One region of the Streptomyces sp. NPDC026417 genome, then DNA from elsewhere that is predicted to be linked to it. Evidence: riboswitches for the same ligand, from Rfam matches in the RefSeq annotation. Region 1 holds a riboswitch; the other holds the start of a gene.

What was found. Region 1 has a riboswitch for glycine ahead of gcvT (glycine cleavage system aminomethyltransferase GcvT). Riboswitches for the same ligand answer to the same signal wherever they lie in the genome.
Region 2: linked by a shared signal. The riboswitch ahead of gcvP (aminomethyl-transferring glycine dehydrogenase) and the one ahead of gcvT (glycine cleavage system aminomethyltransferase GcvT) in region 1 are both predicted to bind glycine.

The regions. Positions count from the first base shown of each region.
Region 1 is NZ_JBVHPY010000005.1:310,259-317,398, reverse strand. It holds gene ACZ4NT_RS10985 (enhanced serine sensitivity protein SseB C-terminal domain-containing protein) at 1-622, opposite strand, end outside; gene ACZ4NT_RS10980 (enhanced serine sensitivity protein SseB) at 827-1,600, opposite strand; gene ACZ4NT_RS10975 (AAA family ATPase) at 1,667-2,335, opposite strand; glycine riboswitch at 2,534-2,632, shown strand; glycine riboswitch at 2,633-2,745, shown strand; gene gcvT (glycine cleavage system aminomethyltransferase GcvT) at 2,780-3,898, shown strand; gene gcvH (glycine cleavage system protein GcvH) at 4,080-4,457, shown strand; gene glyA (serine hydroxymethyltransferase) at 4,471-5,733, shown strand; gene ACZ4NT_RS10955 (L-serine ammonia-lyase) at 5,900-7,140, shown strand, end outside.
Region 2 is NZ_JBVHPY010000006.1:6,539-13,678, forward strand. It holds gene ACZ4NT_RS11350 (FHA domain-containing protein) at 1-367, shown strand, start outside; gene ftsR (transcriptional regulator FtsR) at 406-1,161, shown strand; gene ACZ4NT_RS11360 (bifunctional nuclease family protein) at 1,245-1,718, shown strand; gene ACZ4NT_RS11365 (MerR family transcriptional regulator) at 1,936-2,565, shown strand; gene ACZ4NT_RS11370 (DNA polymerase IV) at 2,671-4,179, shown strand; gene ACZ4NT_RS11375 (PRC-barrel domain-containing protein) at 4,104-4,472, opposite strand; glycine riboswitch at 4,589-4,683, shown strand; gene gcvP (aminomethyl-transferring glycine dehydrogenase) at 4,864-7,140, shown strand, end outside.

The sequences.
Region 1 (7,140 bases):
CGACGGACTGCTGCATCATCGCCCGCACCGAGTCGACGGCGGACGGCGACGTGTCGTAGACGTCGAGGCCGATCGCCAGGTACGGCGCTCCGAGCGCCGGCTGCACCCAGGCACGGCGCAGCGACCGCACGGCCGGGGTGCGGTGCGCGTTCTGCGTGAGGAGGGCGTAGAACTGGGGGATCTCGATGCCCGGTTCGGAGAGCCGCAGCGGTCCCGCGGGCTGTCGTTCCAGGCCTGTGGCGATGCGCCGCAGGTCCAGCCACGGGATCCCGACGCCGCCGCCCGGGGCGTGCGGGTTCAGCCAGAGCCCGAAGTGGTCGGGATAGAGGGTGCGGGCGACGTCGAGGCCGTCGACGACCTCGTACGAGCGGTTCCAGCCGCTGGCGGACAGCTCCTGGGCCGAGGTCACACAGGGCGCGTAGCCGTAGCCGCCCACCTCCATGTTCCCGTACTGGGCGTCCTGGGAGCCCGCCTGGCCGTGCCAGAGCAGCATCCAGATCTGGCCGTTCGACGGGGTCGCGAGCGCACGGAGGAGCGCCTCGTAGGCGTCGTAACGCCCGGGCGTCACCTGGCGCAGCATGTGCTCGACCTGCCCGGCCGCGGCCGTGCCCGACGCGCTCACCCTCAACCGCCCCTTCGCGAACAGATCATCATGAACTCACCCATTGCCCCCCGGGGCGCTCGCACGGCTTCCCGTCCGGGAGCACGTCGACACCTCGACCGAGCCATGAAACCAGCTTAAGCGGCGTTCCTGACAGGAACTTGACGCTCGGCTTCACCGGCCCGCGTGGCGTCGGGCACCCGGCGGGGGCCCGGCCCCGCCCGCTCAGTACTCCCGCTGGTAGAAGGGCCGCACCTGGGCGCGCATCCAGTCGCCCACCGGATCCTGGGCGACGTCGAGCAGGACCAGGTTCACCGGGCGGTCGACCGGGACCCGGCCGAGCGCCCGGCCGAGGGCGTCCAGCGGGTAGGTCCGCGCGGGGCCCTCCCAGTCGGACAGCTCGACGCCGACGAACATCACCGGGTCGCCGCCCTCGATGCTGGCCAGGCAGCGGCGCGCGGTCAGGACCACCCCGGTGGCGGCGAACTCGGCCGAGGCAGCGGCCAGGAAGTCCACCGGGTCCTCCTGCCAGTCCGGTTCGAAGAGCCGGACCCGGCCTCCGCTGGCGGGCCCGTCCAGCGGGGTACGGCCGGTGCGGCACAGTTCGGCGACGGCGGGCGGCGGCAGCGGCACGCCGACCACGCCGTCCGGGTTGACCGCGAGCCCCACCTGTGGGGGCAGGCCGCGGGCGAACTCGACGGCGGGCGCGATCGTGTACGCCATGTGCGCCCCGGCGACCTGGCGGAACTGCTCCTCGGAGCTGAAGACCGGGACGTACGCCTGCCCCTCGATCTCCAGCGTCGGCAGGTCGAGCGGGCCGCTGTGCGGACCGCCGCCGTTCGGCAGCGGGATCCACAGGAAGCTGCGGCCGAGGACCTCGACGATCCGGGCGCCGGCCGAGGGGACTCCGAGGGACGCGGAGAGCACCTCCTCCAGTTCGTTGCCGGGCCATCCGCCGTGCGGATGGGGGTGCGGGTGCGCCTGTGCCGGGAAGTCCATCTGTCTACCGCCTGCTGTGAACCGTCGTTCCGGCTGGAAACCCTAGCCGGTGCGCGGGTACGGGGATCAGTCGCCGAAGTCGATCCGGCGCAGCACGTCCGCCGCCTCCCGGTCGATCAGGACCGCCGAGCCGCAGCCCTTGGGCAGCGCGCCGGTCTCGACGGACCGCAGCAGCCGGCCGGCCGCCCGGCGGTGGCGCAGGAAGGCGTAGCGCGAGACCCCCCGGCCGCGCTCGCGCTGGCCGTCCAGGGCCGCGTCCGGCGGGACGTCGAGGAGCAGCAGGTGCAGGGTGCCGCCCCGGCGGCGGGCCTCCCGGGCGAGCCAGCGGCGCACCCAGGCCTGGGTGCCGCAGTCGTGGACCACGACACCGGCTCCCGAGCGCAGCGCCCGGCGCAGCCCGGCGTAGTGCGCGAGCCGGACGAGGGGGCGGTAGAGCGCGTACGGCACGAAGCGGGACAGCCGGGTGTCCCAGCGGTCGCGGGTGTCCTGGGAGTCGATGCGGGCGCCGCTCACGGCTTTGCGCATCAGCGTCGACTTGCCGCTGCCGGGCAGGCCGGTCACCACCACCAGGTCGGCGGCACCGAAGGACAGACCGTGCGGGCTGCGCCCCGCGCGCTCGCGCAGGTCGCGGACGACGGGCCCGGTCCTCGGTCCGCACGCCTCCCGGGCCGGGACACCGGGCTGGTCGGGCAACGCGAGTCCCGAACTCGTCGCGTACGCCGTGGTCCTGTTCACCCTGATCGTCCTCCCCCTTGGTTCCGGAGTCCCATCCCCGTCGAGTGTAAAGAGAAGGTAATGCGGAACGCCTCTCGTTTCCGTCCTCGTCCTGCCACAGACCGGTCACAGGTCCCGCCCGGCCCGCGGGACGGGCCGCCCCTGCCGTGTTTCACGGATGCGTGCAATGATGTGCCCGCCAACTGCATACCGGCCGCTTGAATCCGCGCGGGAGAGTCCCGGGGGCATGAGACCCCGGGCGCCGAAGGAGCAAGTCCCTCCCTTGAATCTCTCAGGCCCCGATACCGCGCGGGCGAGGCACATCTGAAAAGCGGGCCGCTGACCAGTGGCTCCACCCAAGGTGCAAATCAGGACCACCGGTTCGCGGGGTCGTGATGAACCTCTCAGGTTCCGATGACAGATGGGGAGGAACGACCTCGCCGTCATGCCTTGGGAGCCCCACCGATGAGCAGTAACGCCCCCCGTCACACCGCGCTCGATGCCCTGCATCGCTCACTCGGCGCGACGATGACCGACTTCGCCGGCTGGGACATGCCGCTGCGCTACGGCTCCGAGCGGGACGAGCACCTCGCCGTCCGCACGAAGGCCGGCCTCTTCGACCTCTCCCACATGGGCGAGATCACGGTCACCGGTGCGCAGGCCGCCGCCTTCCTGAACTTCGCCCTCGTCGGCAACATCGGCTCCGTCGGTGTCGGCCGGGCCCGCTACACCATGATCGTCCGGGCGGACGGCGGCATCCTCGACGACCTGATCGTGTACCGGCTCGGGGAGCAGGAGTACATGGTCGTCGCGAACGCCTCCAACGCCCAGGTGGTGCTGGACGCGCTGACCGAGCGGGTCTCGGGCTTCGACGCCGAGGTGCGCGACGACCGGGACGCGTACGCGCTGCTCGCGATCCAGGGCCCGGAGTCCCCCGGCATCCTGAAGTCCCTCACGGACGCCGACCTGGACGGCCTGAAGTACTACGCGGGCCTGCCCGGCACGGTCGCGGGCGTCCCGGCGCTCATCGCGCGCACCGGCTACACCGGCGAGGACGGCTTCGAGCTGTTCGTGGCGCCGTCCGACGCCGAGAAGCTGTGGCAGGCGCTGACCGAGGCGGGCGCCCCGGCGGGCCTCGTGCCCTGCGGGCTGTCCTGCCGTGACACGCTCCGCCTGGAGGCGGGCATGCCGTTGTACGGGCACGAGCTGACGACGTCGCTCACCCCCTTCGACGCGGGTCTCGGGCGGGTCGTGAAGTTCGAGAAGGAGGGCGACTTCGTGGGCCGCGAGGCTCTCACCGAGGCCGCCGCCCGGGCGCAGGACAACCCCCCGCGGGTGCTCGTCGGGCTCGTCGCCGAGGGCCGCCGCGTGCCGCGCGCCGGCTACTCCGTCGTCGCCGGCGGCGAGGTGATCGGCGAGGTCACCTCCGGCGCCCCCTCCCCCACGCTCGGCAAGCCGATCGCCATGGCGTACGTCGACGCCGCGCACGCCGCTCCCGGCACGACCGGTGTGGGCGTGGACATCCGGGGCAGCCACGAACCGTACGAAGTCGTGGCGCTGCCGTTCTACAAGCGCCAGAAGTGACACTGGTCGTCGGACACCGACACCGGTCCCACGGCGCCCCGCGTGACATCCGTCCCCGGGCGTCGCACGACCCCGGCCCCGGACGTCGAGACGTGACGCCGGGCACCACCGGGCCGGCTCGCCCGGTCCCCCACCGTCCCCGCTTCATCAGCACTCCCCCGCGTACAGGAGAATTCAGGCCATGAGCAACCCCCAGCAGCTGCGCTACAGCAAGGAGCACGAGTGGCTGTCGGGCGCCGAGGACGGCGTCTCGACGGTCGGCATCACGGAGCACGCGGCCAACGCGCTCGGCGATGTCGTGTTCGTCCAGCTCCCGGAGGTCGGTGACACCGTGACCGCGGGCGAGACCTGCGGCGAACTGGAGTCGACCAAGTCGGTCAGCGACCTGTACGCCCCGGTCACCGGCGAGATCGTCGAGGCCAACCAGGACGTCGTGGACGACCCGTCCCTGGTGAACTCGGCCCCCTTCGAGGGCGGCTGGCTGTTCAAGGTCCGGGTCACGGACGAGCCGGCCGACCTGCTCTCCGCGGACGAGTACACCGAATTCACCGCAGGTTAAGGACTCCCGACTGATGTCGCTTCTGAACACGCCCCTCCACGAACTCGACCCGGACGTCGCCGCCGCCGTCGACGCCGAGCTGCACCGCCAGCAGTCCACCCTGGAGATGATCGCCTCGGAGAACTTCGCTCCGGTCGCGGTCATGGAGGCCCAGGGCTCGGTCCTCACCAACAAGTACGCCGAGGGCTACCCGGGCCGCCGCTACTACGGCGGCTGCGAGCACGTCGACGTGGTCGAGCAGATCGCCATCGACCGCGTGAAGGCGCTCTTCGGTGCCGAGCACGCCAACGTCCAGCCGCACTCGGGCGCCCAGGCCAACGCGGCCGCGATGTTCGCATTGCTCAAGCCGGGCGACACGATCATGGGTCTGAACCTCGCGCACGGCGGGCACCTCACCCACGGCATGAAGATCAACTTCTCCGGCAAGCTCTACAACGTGGTCGCGTACCACGTGGACGACGCCACCGGCCAGGTCGACATGGCCGAGGTCGAGAAGCTGGCCAAGGAATCGAAGCCGAAGCTGATCGTGGCCGGCTGGTCCGCCTACCCGCGGCAGCTGGACTTCGCCACCTTCCGCCGGATCGCGGACGAGGTCGGCGCGTACCTCATGGTCGACATGGCGCACTTCGCCGGTCTGGTGGCGGCGGGCCTGCACCCCAGCCCGGTGCCGCACGCGCACGTGGTCACCACGACCACGCACAAGACCCTGGGCGGCCCGCGCGGCGGCGTGATCCTCTCCACCGCCGAGCTGGCGAAGAAGATCAACTCCGCCGTCTTCCCCGGTCAGCAGGGCGGACCGCTGGAGCACGTCATCGCGGCCAAGGCCGTCTCCTTCAAGGTCGCCGCCACGGACGACTTCAAGGAGCGCCAGCAGCGCACCCTCGACGGCGCCCGGATCCTGGCCGAGCGCCTGGTCCAGGACGACGTCAGGGCCGTCGGCGTCGACGTCCTCTCGGGCGGCACGGACGTGCACCTCGTCCTCGTCGACCTGCGCAACAGCGAGCTGGACGGACAGCAGGCCGAGGACCGGCTCCACGAGGTCGGCATCACGGTCAACCGCAACGCCGTGCCGAACGACCCGCGCCCGCCCATGGTCACCTCCGGCCTGCGCATCGGCACGCCCGCCCTCGCCACCCGCGGCTTCGGGGCCGAGGACTTCACCGAGGTCGCGGACATCATCGCCGAGGCGCTCAAGCCGTCGTACGACGCGGACTCGCTCAAGGCCCGGGTGTCCGCTCTGGCCGACAAGCACCCGCTGTACCCCGGCCTGAAGTAGATTCGTACGCTTTTTTGCCGTACGCGTCTTTTCGTGGCACCGTCTTCCTTCGTACGAACGTCCGGGGCACCGCGCACACTGGAAGCAGAGCGCGGTGCCCCGCCGCATGCACCGCCCCGCACGACCGGCTGACAACGGCGTCCGCCGAAACCCTTAGGAGTCCCCCGTGGCCATCTCGGTCTTCGACCTGTTCTCGATCGGCATCGGCCCGTCCAGCTCCCACACGGTCGGCCCCATGCGCGCGGCCCGCATGTTCGCCCGCCGACTGCGCAACGAGGACCTGCTGGCCCCGACGGCCTCGATACGCGCCGAGCTGTACGGCTCCCTGGGCGCGACCGGCCACGGCCACGGCACCCCCAAGGCGGTGCTGCTGGGCCTGGAGGGCGCCTCGCCGCGGACCGTGGACGTGGAGGGCGCCGACGACCGGGTGGAGGCGATCCGCACCGGCGGCCGCCTCACCCTGCTCGGCGAGCACGAGATCGCCTTCTCCTTCGACGACGACCTGGTCCTGCACCGCCGCAAGGCGCTGCCCTACCACGCGAACGGCATGACGCTGTGGGCGTACGACGCCGACGGCAAGGAGCTGCTGTCAAAGACCTACTACTCGGTCGGCGGCGGCTTCGTGGTCGACGAGGACGCGGTGGGCGAGGACCGCATCAAGCTGGACGACACGGTCCTCAAGTACCCCTTCCGCACGGGCGACGAGCTGCTGCGCCTGACCCGGGAGACCGGCCTGTCGATCTCCGCGCTGATGCTGGAGAACGAGCGCGCCTGGCGCACCGAGGAGGAGATCCGCGAGGGGCTCCTGGACATCTGGCGGGTGATGCAGGCGTGCGTGTCGCGCGGCATGTCCCGCGAGGGCATCCTGCCGGGCGGCCTGAAGGTGCGGCGCAGGGCTGCCGTCTCGGCCCGCCAGCTGCGCGCGGACGGCGACCCGCTGGCCCACGCCATGGAGTGGATCACCCTCTACGCGATGGCCGTGAACGAGGAGAACGCGGCGGGCGGCCGGGTCGTCACCGCGCCCACCAACGGCGCCGCGGGCATCATCCCCGCCGTCCTGCACTTCTACATCAACTTCGTGCCCGGCGCCGACGAGGAGGGAGTCGTGCGCTTCCTGCTCGCGGCCGGCGCCATCGGCATGCTCTTCAAGGAGAACGCCTCCATCTCCGGCGCCGAGGTCGGCTGCCAGGGCGAGGTCGGCTCCGCCTGCTCCATGGCCGCCGGCGCGCTGGCCGAGGTCCTCGGCGGCAGCCCCGAACAGGTCGAGAACGCCGCCGAGATCGGCATGGAGCACAACCTGGGCCTGACCTGCGACCCGGTCGGCGGCCTGGTCCAGATCCCCTGCATCGAGCGCAACGGCATGGCCGCGGTCAAGGCCGTGACCGCGGCGAAGATGGCCATGCGCGG
Region 2 (7,140 bases), on a different contig from region 1:
CCAGACGCCGTCGCCGGCGCTCTCCCCGGAGGCGCAGGCGGCCGTCGACGCCCTGCCGATCGGTTCGGCGCTCCTCGTGGTGCGCCGCGGTCCGAACTCGGGCAGCCGCTTCCTGCTGGACGGTGAGCTGACCACGGCGGGGCGCCATCCGCAGAGCGACATCTTCCTCGACGACGTGACCGTGTCGCGTCGCCATGTGGAGTTCCGTCGCGCCGCGGACGGGTCGTTCACGGTGGCCGACGTCGGCAGCCTGAACGGTACGTACGTCAATCGGGAGCGGATCGACCAGGTCGCCCTGTCGAACGGCGACGAGGTGCAGATCGGCAAGTACCGGCTGGTGTTCTACGCGAGCCAGCGGGGCGTCTGACGACCCGAACTCCGTCCGGGGGGACCCAGGGAAGGTCCATGCTTCAAACACCGAGCGGCGGTACCGGCAGCGGTACCGCCGCCGCGGACAGCGGGCTGATGAGCATCGGCTCGGTGCTGAACATGCTGCGCGAAGAGTTCCCCGAAGTGACCATCTCCAAGATCAGATTCCTGGAGGCGGAGGGGCTCATCGAGCCACAGCGGACCCCCTCGGGGTACCGCAAGTTCAGCGCGCACGACGTCGAGCGGCTCGGCCACGTCCTGCGGATGCAGCGGGACCACTATCTGCCGCTGAAGGTCATCCGGGAGCACCTGGACGCCCTGGAGCGCGGCGAAGAGGTGCGGCTGCCCACGCTGGGGCGCCAGCGGGACGTCGGCGACGGTGAGCGCCTCGGAGACCTCCTGACGGACCCGGAGGCGCCCACAGCGGCCCGTATCGGCCGTGACGAGCTGCTGGCCGCCGCCGAGATCGACGAGCGGGAGCTCAAGGAGTGGGAGTCGTACGGGCTCGTCACTCCACTGCCGGACGGCGGGTACGACGCCGAGGTGGTCACGGTCGCCGCGCTCGTGGTCGAGCTGGGGCGGTTCGGGATCGAGCCGCGCCACCTCCGGGCGATGAAGGCCGCCGCCGACCGTGAGGCCGGCCTCGTCGACCAGGTGGTGGCGCCGCAGCGGCGCCACCGCAACCCGCAGACCAGGGCCCATGCCGAGGCCCGTACGAAGGAACTGGCGGGCCTCACGGTCAAGCTCCACGCGGCTCTGGTGCAGACCGCGCTGGGTGTTCGACTGCCCTGAGCGGGGTGTTCGCCGGTGGCGGATCGTCCACCCGTTCTGTGCCCGACTACCCAAACGTCCCGAGCACGGCCTAGGGTTGCTGTGTGAACGAGCTCGATGTCGTAGGTGTCCGGGTCGAAATGCCCTCCAACCAACCGATCGTGCTCCTGCGCGAAGTGGGAGGCGACCGCTACCTCCCCATCTGGATCGGCCCGGGGGAGGCGACGGCGATCGCCTTCGCCCAGCAGGGCATGGCCCCCGCAAGACCGCTGACCCACGACCTGTTCAAGGACGTGCTGGAGGCCGTCGGCCAGGAGCTCACCGAAGTGCGCATCACGGACCTGCGTGAGGGCGTCTTCTACGCCGAGCTGGTGTTCGCCAGCGGGGTGGAGGTGAGCGCGCGGCCGTCCGACGCCATAGCGCTCGCGCTGCGCACCGGGACGCCGATCTACGGCAGCGACGGGGTGCTCGACGACGCGGGGATCGCGATCCCGGACGAGCAGGAGGACGAGGTGGAGAAGTTCCGCGAGTTCCTCGACCAGATCTCTCCCGAGGACTTCGGGACCAACAGTCAGTGACGTCCCCGGACGCCCGGGAATCCGACCGGCACATGCCGGGGGCCAGTGAGCGTGGTGACGGCCCGTGCGGAGAGCATTCGGCTAGCCTTTCCCCGCGGTGGGGCACGGGAAACCACTCCTAGGGTGATTATCACTCGGCGTGCCGAGTGTGGCGATCGTTGACGCACCCCTGGCGACTGCCTACCGTCGAGAAGGCAGTTCAAGGACGGAGGTCGGCGTGAGAAGCAGCGGCGACGGTACGGCTGGGGGTGCCCCCGGACGTCTGGGGGAGAGCGGCCCGTACCCGCTTCACGGCAACGCGGCCGGCCCCGCTCCACAGCGGCCGACAGCGGTGCCGGACGGAGGGGCGGTGTCCGAGGAGATCGGTTACCGCGGTCCCACGGCGTGTGCGGCGGCGGGTATCACCTATCGCCAGCTGGACTACTGGGCCCGTACCGGCCTGGTCGAGCCGAGTGTGAGACCGGCCCACGGATCGGGGACGCAGCGCCTCTACAGCTTCCGGGACGTCGTGGTCCTGAAGATCGTCAAGCGGTTCCTCGACACGGGGGTCTCGCTGCAGAACATCCGCACCGCGGTCCAGCACCTGCGTGAGCGCGGGTTCCGTGATCTGGAGCGGATGACGCTCATGAGCGACGGCGCGACGGTCTACGAGTGCTCCTCGCCGGACGAGGTCCACGCGCTGCTCCAGGGCGGTCAGGGCGTCTTCGGGATCGCCGTGGGGGTCGTCTGGCGGGACGTGGAGGGCGCGCTCTCCCAGTTGCACGGCGAGCGGGTCGACACCGGCGAGACGCTCGTCGGGCAGAACCCCACCGACGAACTGGCCCGGCGGCGCAACCGCGCGGTCTGACGTCACGCGGTCCGTCGGCGCCCGGTGGCGCCGACGCGACGACGGCCGGGGGAGGAGCCCCCGCGCGACGGGGCATTGTCAGTGGCGTAGGGCAGCATCGGACATGTGAGAACCACGCCCACGATCCTGCATCTCGACATGGATGCCTTCTTCGCCTCGGCCGAGCAGGCGGCCAAGCCGAGCCTGCGCGGCAAGGCCGTGGTCGTGGGCGGGCTGGGCGTGCGCGGTGTGGTCGCCACCGCCTCGTACGAGGCCCGTGTCTTCGGGGTGCATTCCGCGATGCCCATGGCGCAGGCGCGCCGGCTCGCGCCGAACGCCGCGTACCTCGTACCGCGCTTCGGGCTGTACCGGGAGGTCAGCGAGCAGGTGATGGGCCTGCTGCGGGCGCTGTCGCCGCTCGTGGAGCCGCTGAGCCTGGACGAGGCGTTCGTCGATCTGGAGGCCGGGGGGACGGCCTGGGACGAGACGTCGGCGCGGCTGGTCGGCGGGAAGCTGCGCGCGGACATCCGGGCCGTCACGGGGCTGACCGGGTCGGTGGGGCTCGCGGCCTCCAAGATGCTCGCCAAGATCGCTTCCGAGCAGGCCAAGCCCGACGGACTGGTGCTGATCGAGCCGGGCACCGAGCGCGCGCTGCTGGGGCCGCTGTCGGTGCGGACGCTGCCGGGCGTGGGGCCCGCGACCGGGGACCACCTGCGGCGGGCCGGGATCACCACTGTCGAGGAGCTCGCCGAGGCCGGCGAGGACGAGCTGGTGCGGCTGCTGGGGAAGGCCCACGGGCACGCGCTCCACGCGATGGCCCTCGCCCACGACGACCGGCCCGTGGTGGCCGAGCGGGAGACGAAGTCGGTGTCGGTCGAGGACACCTACGAGGTGGACATCCACGACCGGGTGCGGGTCGCCACGGAGGTGCAGCGGCTGGCCGACCGATGTGTGCAGCGGTTGCGGGGCGCCGGGCGGTCGGGGCGGACCGTGGTGCTCAAAGTGCGGCGGTACGACTTCTCCACGCTGACCCGGTCCGAGACGCTGCGCGGGCCCACGGACGATCCGTCGGTGGTGCGCGAGGCCGCTGCCCGGCTGCTGGACTCGGTGGACACGACGGGCGGGGTGCGGCTGCTGGGCGTCGGCGTGACGGGGCTGGCCGACTACACGCAGGAGGACCTGTTCGCGCAGGCCCAGGCCGCCGCGGGCGAGCTGCTGGCGCAGGAGCAGGCCGAGGAGGAGGGCGCGCAGGAGGCCGTCGCGGAGGCGGCACCGCCGGCCGAGCGGCGCTGGCCCGCGGGGCACGACGTGCGGCACGCCGAGTACGGGCACGGCTGGGTGCAGGGAAGCGGTCTGGGGCGCGTCACGGTGCGCTTCGAGACGCCGTACTCGGAGCCCGGCCGGGTCCGTACGTTCCGGACCGACGATCCCGCGCTGGAGCCCGCCGAACCGCTTCCCCTGGTCGCGGCGGCGCTGGACGCTGCCGGCGCCGCAGGGGAGGACCCAGGGCCGGCGGCGCCCGTGACGGATGCGGAGGGGGATCCCGGAGGGCGGGCCGGTCAGGCCTCCTCGGAGCCCGCGAGCCGGCCGAAGTCGTGGTCGGGCGGGGCCGGGGACGCCAGATCGAGGCCGTAGTGGTGGTAGAGCTGGAGTTCCTGTTCCGGAGAGAGGTGGCGGCCCACGCCGAAGTCGGGCGCGTCCTTGATGAGGGCGCGGTCGAAGGGGACCCGGAGAGCCCCTTCCACGACCTCGCTGGGCTCCAGCGGCACGAAGGCGTCCCGGCTGAACAGGCCCGTGCGTATGGCCGCCCACTCGGGCGCTCCGGTGGCGTCGTCGAGGTACACCTCGTCGACCGTGCCGATCTTGGTGCCCTTGCGGTCGAACGCCTTGCGGCCGATCAGGTTGCGCGGATCGATGTCGGTCTGCACGGGCCCTCCTCTTGGTCGCAAAACTCATCCGTAAGCACTACAAAAGAGCACATTCAGGAAGGTGGCCACTCGAAAGCCCGTGCGTCGTCCTCGCTGGTAGGCTGGCAAGCGGCTGCTGACCCCGTGCGGGAGAGTCCTCCGGCGAGACCGGAGGCGCCGAAGGAGCAAATCCTCCCCGGAATCTCTCAGGCACACGTACCGCACGGACGAGGTCACTCTGGAAAGCAGGGCGGGTGTCGTCGGGCTCCCGCTCTCACCGACGGTGAAAGCCGGGTCGTCCGTCGGGACGGGCCGGTGAAGCTCTCAGGTTGAGATGACAGAGGGGGAGGCCGTCGGGGTACCCGCGTCGTGGTACCCCCCGAAGGTCGCGTCAGACCAGGAGGCCTCCGCAATGACCGCCCATCGCATTCCGCTCTCCGAGCTCGAACAGGGCATCCCCTTCGAGCAGCGCCACATCGGGCCCGACCACGAGGCCCAGGCCAAGATGCTCGCGCAGGTCGGATACGGCTCGCTCGACGAGCTCACGGCCGCCGCGGTCCCGGACGTCATCAAGAACGCCGACGCCCTCGACCTGCCGGGTGCGCGCACCGAGGCCGAGGTCCTGGCGGAGCTCCGCTCCCTCGCGGACCGCAACCAGGTGCTCGACTCGATGATCGGCCTCGGCTACTACGGCACCTTCACGCCGCCGGTGATCCTGCGCAACGTCATGGAGAACCCGGCCTGGTACACCGCGTACACGCCCTACCAGCCGGAGATCTCGCAGGGCCGCCTGGAGGCGCTGCTCAACTTCCAGACCGTGGTCGCCGAGCTGACCGGGCTGCCGACCTCAGGCGCCTCGCTGCTCGACGAGGGCACCGCCGCCGCCGAGGCGATGGCGCTGTCCCGGCGGATGGGCAAGAACAAGAAGGGCCTCTTCCTCGTCGACGCGGACGCCCTGCCGCAGACCATCGCCGTCATCGAGACCCGCGCCGAGCCCACCGGTGTCGAGGTCGTCGTCGCCGACCTCGCCGAGGGCATCCCGGCCGAGGTCGCCGGGCGCGAGATCAACGGCGTGCTGATCCAGTACCCGGGCGCCTCCGGTGCCGTACGCGACATCAAGCCGGTGATCGAGCAGGCGCACGAGCTCGGTGCGGTGGTCACCGTCGCCGCCGACCTGCTCGCGCTCACCCTGCTCACCGCACCCGGCGACCTCGGTGCCGACATCGCGGTCGGCACGACCCAGCGCTTCGGTGTGCCGATGGGCTTCGGCGGGCCGCACGCCGGTTACATGGCGGTGCGCGAGAAGTTCGCGCGCAGCCTGCCCGGGCGGCTCGTGGGCGTGTCCGTCGACGCGGACGGGCACAAGGCCTACCGCCTGGCCCTGCAGACCCGTGAGCAGCACATCCGCCGCGAGAAGGCCACCAGCAACATCTGTACCGCTCAGGTGCTGCTCGCCGTGATGGCCGGCATGTACGCGGTGTACCACGGACCCGAGGGCCTGCGGACGATCGCCCGGCGCACGCACCGTTACGCCACGATCCTCGCCGCGGGCCTCCGCGCCGGCGGTGTCGAGGTCGTCCACGGCGCCTACTTCGACACGCTGACCGCACGGGTGCCGGGCCGCGCCTCCGCGGTCGTGGCCGCCGCCCGCGAGGGCGGGGTCAACCTGCACCTCGTGGACGCCGACCACGTGTCGATCGCCTGCGACGAGACCACCGGCCGCAAGCAGCTCGCCGCCGTCTGGTCCGCGTTCGGGGTCGAGGCCGACATCGAGGAGCTGGACGCCTCGGCCGCGGACACGCTGCCCGAGCAGCTGCTGCGCACCGACGACTACCTCGCGCACCCGGTCTTCAACCAGTACCGCTCCGAGACCGCCATGCTGCGCTACCTGCGCAGGCTGTCCGACCGGGACTACGCGCTCGATCGCGGCATGATCCCGCTCGGCTCCTGCACGATGAAGCTCAACGCGACGACCGAGATGGAGCCGGTCACCTGGCCCGAGTTCGGTCAGCTGCACCCGTTCGCGCCCGCCGAGCAGGCGGGGGGGTATCTGACCCTCATCCGTGAACTGGAGGAGCGGCTCGCCGAGGTCACCGGCTATGACAACGTCTCGCTGCAGCCCAATGCCGGTTCGCAGGGCGAGCTGGCGGGTCTGCTCGCCGTACGCGGCTACCACCGCGCCAACGGTGACGAGCAGCGCACCATCTGCCTCATCCCGTCCTCCGCGCACGGCACCAACGCCGCCAGTGCCGTGATGGCCGGCATGAAGGTCGTCGTTGTGAAGACCGCCGGGGACGGCGAGATCGACGTCGAGGACCTGCGGGCCAAGATCGAGCAGTACCGCGACGAACTCGCCGTCCTGATGATCACGTACCCCTCCACGCACGGTGTCTTCGAGGAGCACGTCGCCGACATCTGCGCCCAGGTGCACGAGGCGGGCGGCCAGGTGTACGTCGACGGGGCCAACCTCAACGCGCTGGTGGGTCTGGCCAAGCCGGGCCACTTCGGCGGCGACGTCTCGCACCTGAACCTGCACAAGACGTTCTGCATCCCGCACGGCGGCGGTGGCCCGGGCGTGGGACCGGTCGGTGTCCGCGCGCACCTCGCCCCGTACCTGCCGAACCACCCGCTGCAGCCCGCGGCCGGTCCGGAGACCGGCGTCGGCCCGATCTCGGCCGCTCCCTGGGGC